2 regions of the Duganella vulcania genome follow, and region 2 is predicted to be linked to the other one. Evidence: predicted binding sites of a transcription regulator. Region 2 holds the regulator's gene; the other holds the start of a gene.
What was found. Region 2 encodes sigma-54, which starts transcription at its own class of promoters, with help from an activator protein. Its sites were predicted from a motif close to TGGCANGNAANCTGCTTT; they were not measured.
Positions count from the first base shown of each region.

Region 1: the regulator sigma-54 is predicted to act here: its motif matches at 2,264-2,281, upstream of pepA (flocculation-associated PEP-CTERM protein PepA).

Region 1 covers NZ_WWCX01000006.1:85,998-90,207, forward strand. The annotation lists gene prsT (XrtA/PEP-CTERM system TPR-repeat protein PrsT) at 1-2,174, shown strand, start outside; gene pepA (flocculation-associated PEP-CTERM protein PepA) at 2,370-3,278, shown strand; gene GTP90_RS07045 (acyltransferase) at 3,341-4,000, opposite strand; tRNA gene GTP90_RS07050 (tRNA-Met) at 4,134-4,210, opposite strand.
Region 2 covers NZ_WWCX01000024.1:6,128-10,337, forward strand. The annotation lists gene GTP90_RS15435 (enoyl-CoA hydratase/isomerase family protein) at 1-838, opposite strand, end outside; gene hpf (ribosome hibernation-promoting factor, HPF/YfiA family) at 931-1,290, opposite strand; gene GTP90_RS15445 (RNA polymerase factor sigma-54) at 1,368-2,846, opposite strand; gene lptB (LPS export ABC transporter ATP-binding protein) at 2,850-3,602, opposite strand; gene lptA (lipopolysaccharide transport periplasmic protein LptA) at 3,605-4,192, opposite strand.

The DNA of each region.
Region 1 (4,210 bases), on a different contig from region 2:
AATGCCTGCGATTCAAGGGCGACCTGCAGCGCCTGCAGGGCAAGGAAGCGGAAGCCCTGCTGACGTACAAGAAGATCCTGACGCTGCAACCGAACAATACCCAGGCCCACGTCGACAGCGCCAACCTGCTGATCCAGGGCAAAAAGCTGGCCGAAGCCCGCGCCGAAATCGACGCCGCCCGCAAGAACGCGCCCGGCAGCTTGCAAGTGTTCTACACACAAGCCCTGCTCGATTTTCAGGAAGCGAAATATCCGGCGGCGCGCGACACCCTGCAGCAGATCTTGCGCGCGATGCCGGACCACATGCCCAGCGTCCTCCTGATGGGCTCGGTTCAGCTGGCGATGGGCTCGTATCTGGAAGCCGAACTGTCCTTCCGCAAATTCCTCGACACGACTCCGCACCAGGTCTACGCCAGCAAGCGCCTGGCCGGACTGCTGTTGAGGAGCGGCAAGACCGACGACGCGCTCTCCGTGCTGGAACCGCTGCTGGAAGCCAACCGGAAGGACGTGGAATTGCTGGCCCTGGCCGGGCAAGCGCAGATGCAGGCCCGGCATTTCGCCAAGGCCGCCGAGTACTTCCAGGCGGCCAGCGACCTGGCGCCGCAAACGGCCAGCCTGCACACCTCGCTGGGCTTGAGCCGCCTGGGCGCGGGCGAATCGGCGCGCGCGGTGGCCGAACTGGAACAGGCCACCACGCTGGACGACAAGAGCGGCCGCGCCGGCATCCTGCTGGCGATGACCTATTTGCGCAACCAGGAATACGACAAGGCCTTGTCGGCGATCACGGCGATGGAGCGGCACGACGGCAAAAATCCCCTGGTACAAAACATGAAGGGCGGCATCCTCCTGTCCAAACACGACCTGGCTGGCGCGCGCGCCGGCTTCGAGCAGGCGCTGGCGCTGGACCCTTCCTACCTGCCGGCGCTTGAAAACCTGGCGCAAATGGATCTGGCGGAAAAGAAACCCGAACAGGCGCGCCAGCGTTACGAGGCAGCGCTGGCCAAAGACAAGCGCAACGTTGGCCTGATGACGGCGCTGGCCCGCCTGGCCCTGCGGCGCAATAACGCCCCGGAAGCGATGCGCTGGCTGGAACGCGCCACCGCCGAACATCCCGACGCCCTGACGCCGGCCTTGCTGCTGGCGAATCTTTACCAGGGTGCCGGCGCCAGGGACAAGGCCCTGAAACTGGCCCAGTCGCTACTGACCAGCCATCCAGCCGATCCCGACGCGCTGGCGCTGCTGGCGCAGATCCAGGTTGCCAACGGCAACTACGAAGCGGGGCTGGAAAACTATGGCAAGCTGGCCGGATTGCAGCCGGCCTCGGCCGCCGTGCAGCTGCGCCGCGCCTATGCCCAGGCCGCGCTCAAGGACAAGGCCGGCGCCCTCGATTCCGCCAAGAAAGCCCTGCGCCTGAAACCGGACTGGTTCGAAGCCCAGGTCCTCGCCGCGACCTTGCTGGTGGAAAATAAAGACTACACCGAGGCGCTGGCCCTCGCCCAGACCGTGCAGCGCCAGCGGCCCGACCTGCCGGCGGGGCTGACGCTGGAGGGCGATATCTGGATGGAGCGGCAGAAACCGCAGGAAGCGCTGCGCGCCTACGAGCAGGCGTTCAAGATGAGCAAGTTGCCGCCGCTGGCGATCAAGCTCCACCAGGCGCTGCTGAAGGCGGGCAAAAGCAAGGAGGCGAACCAGCACGCCGCCCAGTGGCTGCAGCAACACCCGGCCGAGCTCAGCGTCCGGCTCTACCTGGCCAGCGCCGAGCTGTCGGCCGGGCGATACCCGGCGGCGATCGGCTTGTTCGAGTCCATCGTCCGGCTCGACCCGAAAAACGCCGTGGCGCTCAACAACCTGGCCTGGGCCTACCAGCAGGAAAAGGACGAGCGCGCCCTGGCCACCGCCGAACAGGCTTACCGGCTGGCCGGCACCAGCCCCGCCGTCCTCGACACCCTGGGCTGGATACTGTCCGAGCAAGGCGACACCGGCCGCGCCCTGCCCTTGCTGCGCAAGGCCAACACGCTGGCGCCCGACACGCCCGACATCAGCTATCACCTCGGCCTGACCCTGCTGAAGGCCGGCAATATCATCGCGGCGCGGCGCCAGTTGGAACAGTTGCTGGCCTCCGGCAAGGACTTCCCGAAACGCGCCGAGGTGAAGGCGAAACTCGACACGATGTAGTGTCGGTTATTTTTACAGGCCCTCGTTAACAGACCGGAACAACGCCAAAATATGCTGTTAAAACAATCACTTACACATTCCTTCGGACATGGCTTGGCATTTGCTAGGTAGAGGGTAGCCGCCCCGTTTAGATGGGTTGGCAAAGTTTCGAAGCCCCTTGCGTAGCGATTCTTCATTCATCAGGAAGGAAATAAAATGAAAAAATTAGGCACACTAAGCGCTCTGCTGGGAGCGCTGTTCTCGATCGGCGCAGTCCACGCGACCACGCTGGACACCCGTAGCGCCGCCAACGTGCTGTTTGCAGGCAACCCCGGAGAACCGGCCGCCCCGTCCGCCTTGGGCGGCGATGGCGTCCTCCAGAATTTCACGGGGATCGACTGGCATCAAAACGGCGCAGGCCTGGTTCAGGGGTTCACCCTGACCCCCGCCAACAATACCGGCGATTTCGCCGACTTCACCCTGACGTACCAGGCCTTCGCCGCAGCCATCGGCAGCACCTCGGCAACGCCGGATCTGCGCGTCGCGCCCCCAGGCCCCGCCGTAGGCACCTACGAGCTGACGACCACCGCCACCTTGCACGAACGGGCTACCTGCCTCAATGCGGGCTGCTCGACGGTCGCCCTCACCTTCACCCCCTCCACCACCAGCACCTGGACGGTGTATTTCGATAACTCGCCCGATGCCGACCAAGCGACCGGACTGGGATTCACCGATGGCGTGGCCATGCTGTCGGGCACCTGGGACGCGGAACTGTCGACCTTTTTAGCGACCGGCACGTCCGGCACTCCCGGCGCCACCGGCGTGGGCTCGGCGACGTTGGCCGGCACCGTGCTGATGACGAACTCGACCTACGTCTCGCCGGCCCTGGCCGGCACCCGGTTCGACACCACGCTCAACTTCCCCGGCCCGGCCGCGCCCGGCTTCACCCGTCCGCTGCTGGTCAACGGCATTGCGACCGGTCCGAACACGGATTCGCAATTCGTGTTGAACATCGACGGAGCCCAGCAATTCACGCCCGTGCCTGAGCCGGCCACGCTGGCGCTGGTTGCGGCAGGCATCTTCGGCATGGGGTCGTTCGGCCGCCGCCGCGAAAAACGGCAATGATCCCTGGCCGGGGTGTGCGATCGGTAATCGGTAGAGGCCGGCGCTTGGGGGCGCCGGCCTTTTTATTTCAGGCGCCGCGCCGGGCTGCCGCCCCAGATCTCGCCGGACTCGATGCGCGTGCCCTTGGCCACCAGCGAATTGGCCGCCACGATGGCGTTATTGCCTATCGTCACACCTGACAGCACGACCGCATGGGCGCCTATCGTGACATGGTCGCCTATCGTGATGAAATAATGTCCCAAGGTATCGCCCTCGATCACATGGGGCACCAGCAAGGCCGTCTCGCCCACCACGCTGTTAGCGCCCATGGTCACAAACGAGGGATCGTAAATGATGCCCGAGCTGTAGGTGTTGGCGCCCAGGCGGGCGCCCAGCCCGAGATAGATCAGCCGCATGATCGGAATCGGAATGATGCCGCCGCGTATCAGCGAATTGAACAGGATCAGGTAGAACAGCACATAGACCTGGTAGATGAACTCCTGCCTGGAGCCGAATTCGATATTGCCATCATGCAGGGGCAGCGCCCACATGAAAATCCGGAACACCAGCATGCCGTACAGGTAGACCAGCGCCACGGCCGCCGCGGTGACGGCCACGCCCCGGAAATCGCCCAGGCCGGGAATATTGCCCACGCCGCACCAGGCGCTCAGCACCGCCAGCAGCAACACCAGCGCCAGCATGGAAAGAAACACGACAATCGCGGAAGGTCTGATTTTTCGCATGAAAAAACTCCCCACAAGAAGGTCGATTATAGGGAAAGGAGGTTTTCCGGGCGTCGATGGACCTTGATCCCGCTCAAACGCCGCGCAAATGAAAAAGCCGCTGATACCTGACGGCATCAACGGCTTTTGAATTTGGTTGCGGGGACAGGATTTGAACCTGTGACCTTCGGGTTATGAGCCCGACGAGCTGCCAGACTGCTCCACCCCGCG
Region 2 (4,210 bases):
TCACGCACATCATCAGCGGCGAGCGCGTGGCCATGACCTGCAGCGTCTTTTGCGCGAAGGCGCTGTCGTCCGTTTTCAGCGAGGCGATGATGGCCGGCACCGAGCCGGCGCCGAAGTGGCGATCGATGGCGGCGCGCTCGGCCGCCAGCTTGCTGTCGCCCGCCGCGCCCTTGAACGGCTCGGCGAAGGCGGCGATGGCCTCGGCCAGTTCCGCGCCGGCGGTCGATTCCAGGATGGCCTCCAGCACCTCCATCGCTTCGGCCGGCGCGTAGTGGTCGGCCAGTCCCGCGTACAGCGCGTCGGCCGCGCTAATGGTCACGCCGGTCACGCCGAGATAGCAGCCCAGCTTGCCCGGCGCGCGCGACAGGAAGTAGCTGCCGCCCACATCCGGGAACAGGCCGATGTTCACTTCCGGCATGGCCATTTTGGTCCGCCCGGTGACGATGCGCACGCGGCAGCCGGGGCCGCCCTGCGCCACGCCCATGCCGCCACCCATGACCACGCCATCCATCAGCGCGATGTACGGCTTGGGATAAAAATGGATCAGGTGGTTGAGCGCGTACTCCTCGGTGAAGAAGTCCTCCACCAGCGCGCTGCCGCCCTGCGGCGTGGCGCGGCCGGCGTCGTAGAAGAAGCGGATGTCGCCGCCGGCGCAGAAGGCCTTCTCGCTGCTGCTGCGGATGACCACGGCGGCCACGCCGCTGTCGTCGCGCCACGCCATCAGCGCCTGCGTGATGTCGCGCACCATCGCCAGCGATAAAGAGTTCAAGGCCTTGGGCCGGTCCAGCGTGATGAAGCCGGTTCCGTTGCTGACGCTGGTGTGGACGTATTCGCTCATGGGGTGCGCAGGATAGTGGTGAAAACCCTATTCTATGCGGGCGCAAAAAAGGGCGCCAGTGCGCCCTTAGTTTGATGGTGCCGGGGCCGTTGTTATAGGGCGGCGGCAGCGGGTTCGTAGCTATCCGGGAGATGCTTGATCGCATCGTGACCGTGCTCTTGGACCTTGGCTTTGTACTTCATGACCTGCCGATCCAGCTTGTCGACCAAGGTGTCGATGGCGGCGTACAGGTCCTGGGACAGGCTTTCCACGTAGACGGTCTTGCCCGACATGCGCAGGTTGATTTCAGCCTTCTGGCGTTTCTCTTTCTCTTTAAGGTTATCTACGGTCAGGATGACAGCAATATCAATCACTTGATCAAAGTGGCGGGTGACGCGTTCCAGCTTGCTCTGCACGTATTCACGGATGGCCGAGGTCACTTCGAGATGATGTCCACTGATGGTGAGATTCATACACACTCCTAAAGATAATGTCGCTTCTTACGGTTAGTGCGGGGCCCATTGCTACCGGGCGCGCAGGAACCAAGTAACTACAAAGACTTGCGGAGACTGACTGGCGGGATTTTCAAAGCTTCGCGATATTTGGCAACAGTTCGTCGCGCAATCACCATGCCTTGTTCTCCCAGCATGTCCGCAATCTTACTGTCGGATAAAGGATTTTTCGGGTCTTCTGCTCCTGTCAATTGCACAATGAGTGCGCGTATCGCCGTCGAACTTGCTTCCCCCCCCGCTTCGGTGGCGACATGGCTACCAAAGAAATATTTCAACTCAAACATGCCATGCGGGGTCAGCATATATTTTTGAGTTGTTACACGAGAAATAGTGCTCTCGTGTAGACCCAGTGTATCAGCAATTTCGCGAAGCACAAGGGGGCGCATGGCGACCGCGCCGTGCGAGAAAAAGTTCTTTTGTCGTTCTACTATCGCTTGTGCGACGCGCAAAATCGTGTCGAAACGCTGGCGCATATTCTTGATCAGCCACTTGGCTTCCTGCAGCTGCGCGCCCATCGCGCCCTCGCCTTTTCCCTGCTTGAGCAGGTTGGCGTACATGGCGTTCACGCGCAGGCGCGGCATGACGTCGTTGTTGAGGCTCACTTGCCAGCCGTTGCGTGATTTCTTGACGATCACATCCGGCACCACGTAGTCCGACACGTCCGACGCGAACGCCGAGCCCGGATGCGGATTGCACTGGCGGATGACGGTTTGTGCTTCGCGCAAATCCTCGTCGTCGCACAGCAGCGCCTTCTTCAATTTGTTGAAGTCGCGCTGGGCAAACCAGGTCAAATGATTTTCCACGATGGCCAGCGCCATGCGCCGCGTGACCAGCGGGATGCCCGGCAGGCGCTTGATCTGCAGCGCCAGACACTCGGACGCGTTGCGCGCGCCCACGCCCATCGGGTCGAAGCTTTGCAGCAGCGACAGCGCGGTGCGCAGTTCGTCGAGGTCCACCTCCAGCTCTTCCGGCAGGCGGGCGTGGATTTCCTCCAGCGATTCCTCCAGGTAGCCGTTCTCGTCCAGCGCGTCGATGATCAGCTCGACCAGCGCGCGGTCGCGCATCTCCAGCACCGTCACGCGCATCTGCTCCATCAGGTGCTCGCGCAGCGTGCAGTGGCTGGCCTCGAGCTGCGGACGCGCATCCTCGTCGTCGGGCGCCTTGCTGCGGCCGGCGTCGCTCCAGTCGACGTCGGCGTCGCTGCTGGTGCTCTCGGTGTCGGCGGCCGGGCCGTCGTAGTTGTCGGCGTCGGCGGCCGGCGCCTCCTGGGCGTTGGGCGGGCCTTCCGGCGGCGCGTCGCCGACCGGGGCTTGCTGGCTGATGGCGCCGTCCGACAGCAGCCGCAGCGAGCGGTCCAGCGGGTCGTCGAGGCGCTCCAGCAGCGGATTATCGGTCAGCAGCTGTTCCAGTTCCTGATGCAGCTCCAGCGTCGACAGTTGCAGCAGCCGGATCGACTGCTGCAACTGGGGCGTCAGCGCGAGGTGCTGCGACGTGCGCAGTTGCAAAGACTGTTTCATGGGTCACATACGGAAGTGTTCACCCAGATACACGCGACGCACCGATTCGTTGGCGATGATGTCGTCTGGCCGGCCTGAAGCCAATACCGTGCCCTGGTTGATGATATATGCGCGGTCGCAGATGCCCAGCGTCTCGCGCACATTGTGATCGGTAATGAGGACGCCGATGCCGCGTTCCTTGAGGAAGCGCACGATGCGCTGGATCTCAATGACGGCGATCGGGTCGACCCCGGCGAATGGTTCGTCGAGCAGCACGAAGCGCGGGTTGGTGGCCAGTGCGCGCGCGATCTCCACGCGGCGGCGCTCGCCGCCCGAAAGCGACAGCGCCTGGTTCTCGCGCAGCTTTTCGATCTGCAAATCGGCCAGCAGGGTATTGAGCCGTTCATCAATGGCAGCCTTGGATAAAGGCTTGCCGTCCACTTTCTGGATTTCGAGGACGGCGCGGATATTTTCTTCCACCGTCAGCTTGCGGAACACCGACGCTTCCTGCGGCAGGTAGGACAAGCCGAGCGAGGCGCGGCGGTGGATCGGCAGCGAGGAGATGTCGGTGCCGCTGATGTCGATGCTGCCGGCGTCCGACGGCACCAGGCCGACGATCATGTAGAACGAGGTGGTCTTGCCGGCGCCGTTGGGGCCGAGCAGGCCCACCACTTCGCCGCATTCCACTTGCAGGGACACGTCATGCACGACCTGGCGCTTGCCGTAGGTCTTTTGCAGGCCGCGTACGATCAGGGTGCTACCGCAGGATGGTTCCATGCTCACTTCTCCGTGGCCGGCGGCGTCGACGCGGCTGGCGTGGCGGCCGGCGCGGCCGGGCGGATGGTTGGCTGGATCACCATGGTGCCGCGGCCGGCGCCCGGCTTGCTCTCGCCGGTGACGGTGTTCTTCACGGCGAACTGTTCCTTGCGGCTGTCGTAGGAAATGAACTCGCCGTTGACCTCGTCGCTGAGGCGGCCGCCTTCGAGGCGGCGCACCTTGGCCTTGGAGAACAGCTTGACCAGGTCGGTCTTGTTGCTGTACTCGATGCGCTCGGCTTCGCCTTCGACCCACTGGTCGCCGGCGCCGTCGCGCTTCTGGCGGAAGGTGGCCGGCGTGCCCGGCGTGCTGGTCAGCACGACGAAGTCGTAGCCTTCCGGGTCGGTGGTCATCACCGCCTTGGGCGACTTCAGCAGCAAGGTGCCGCGCGTCAGGATCACGTTGCCGATCAGCGTCTTGACCTGCTTGACGTCGTCGATCTGCAGATCATCATACTGGATCGTGGTCGGCTTGGTGGAGTCGGCCTTTTCCGCGTGGGCGGCGCAGGCCGCCATCAGCAGCACGGCGGCCGACAATATCAATTTTTTCATCGTCATTCCATTCTTCAT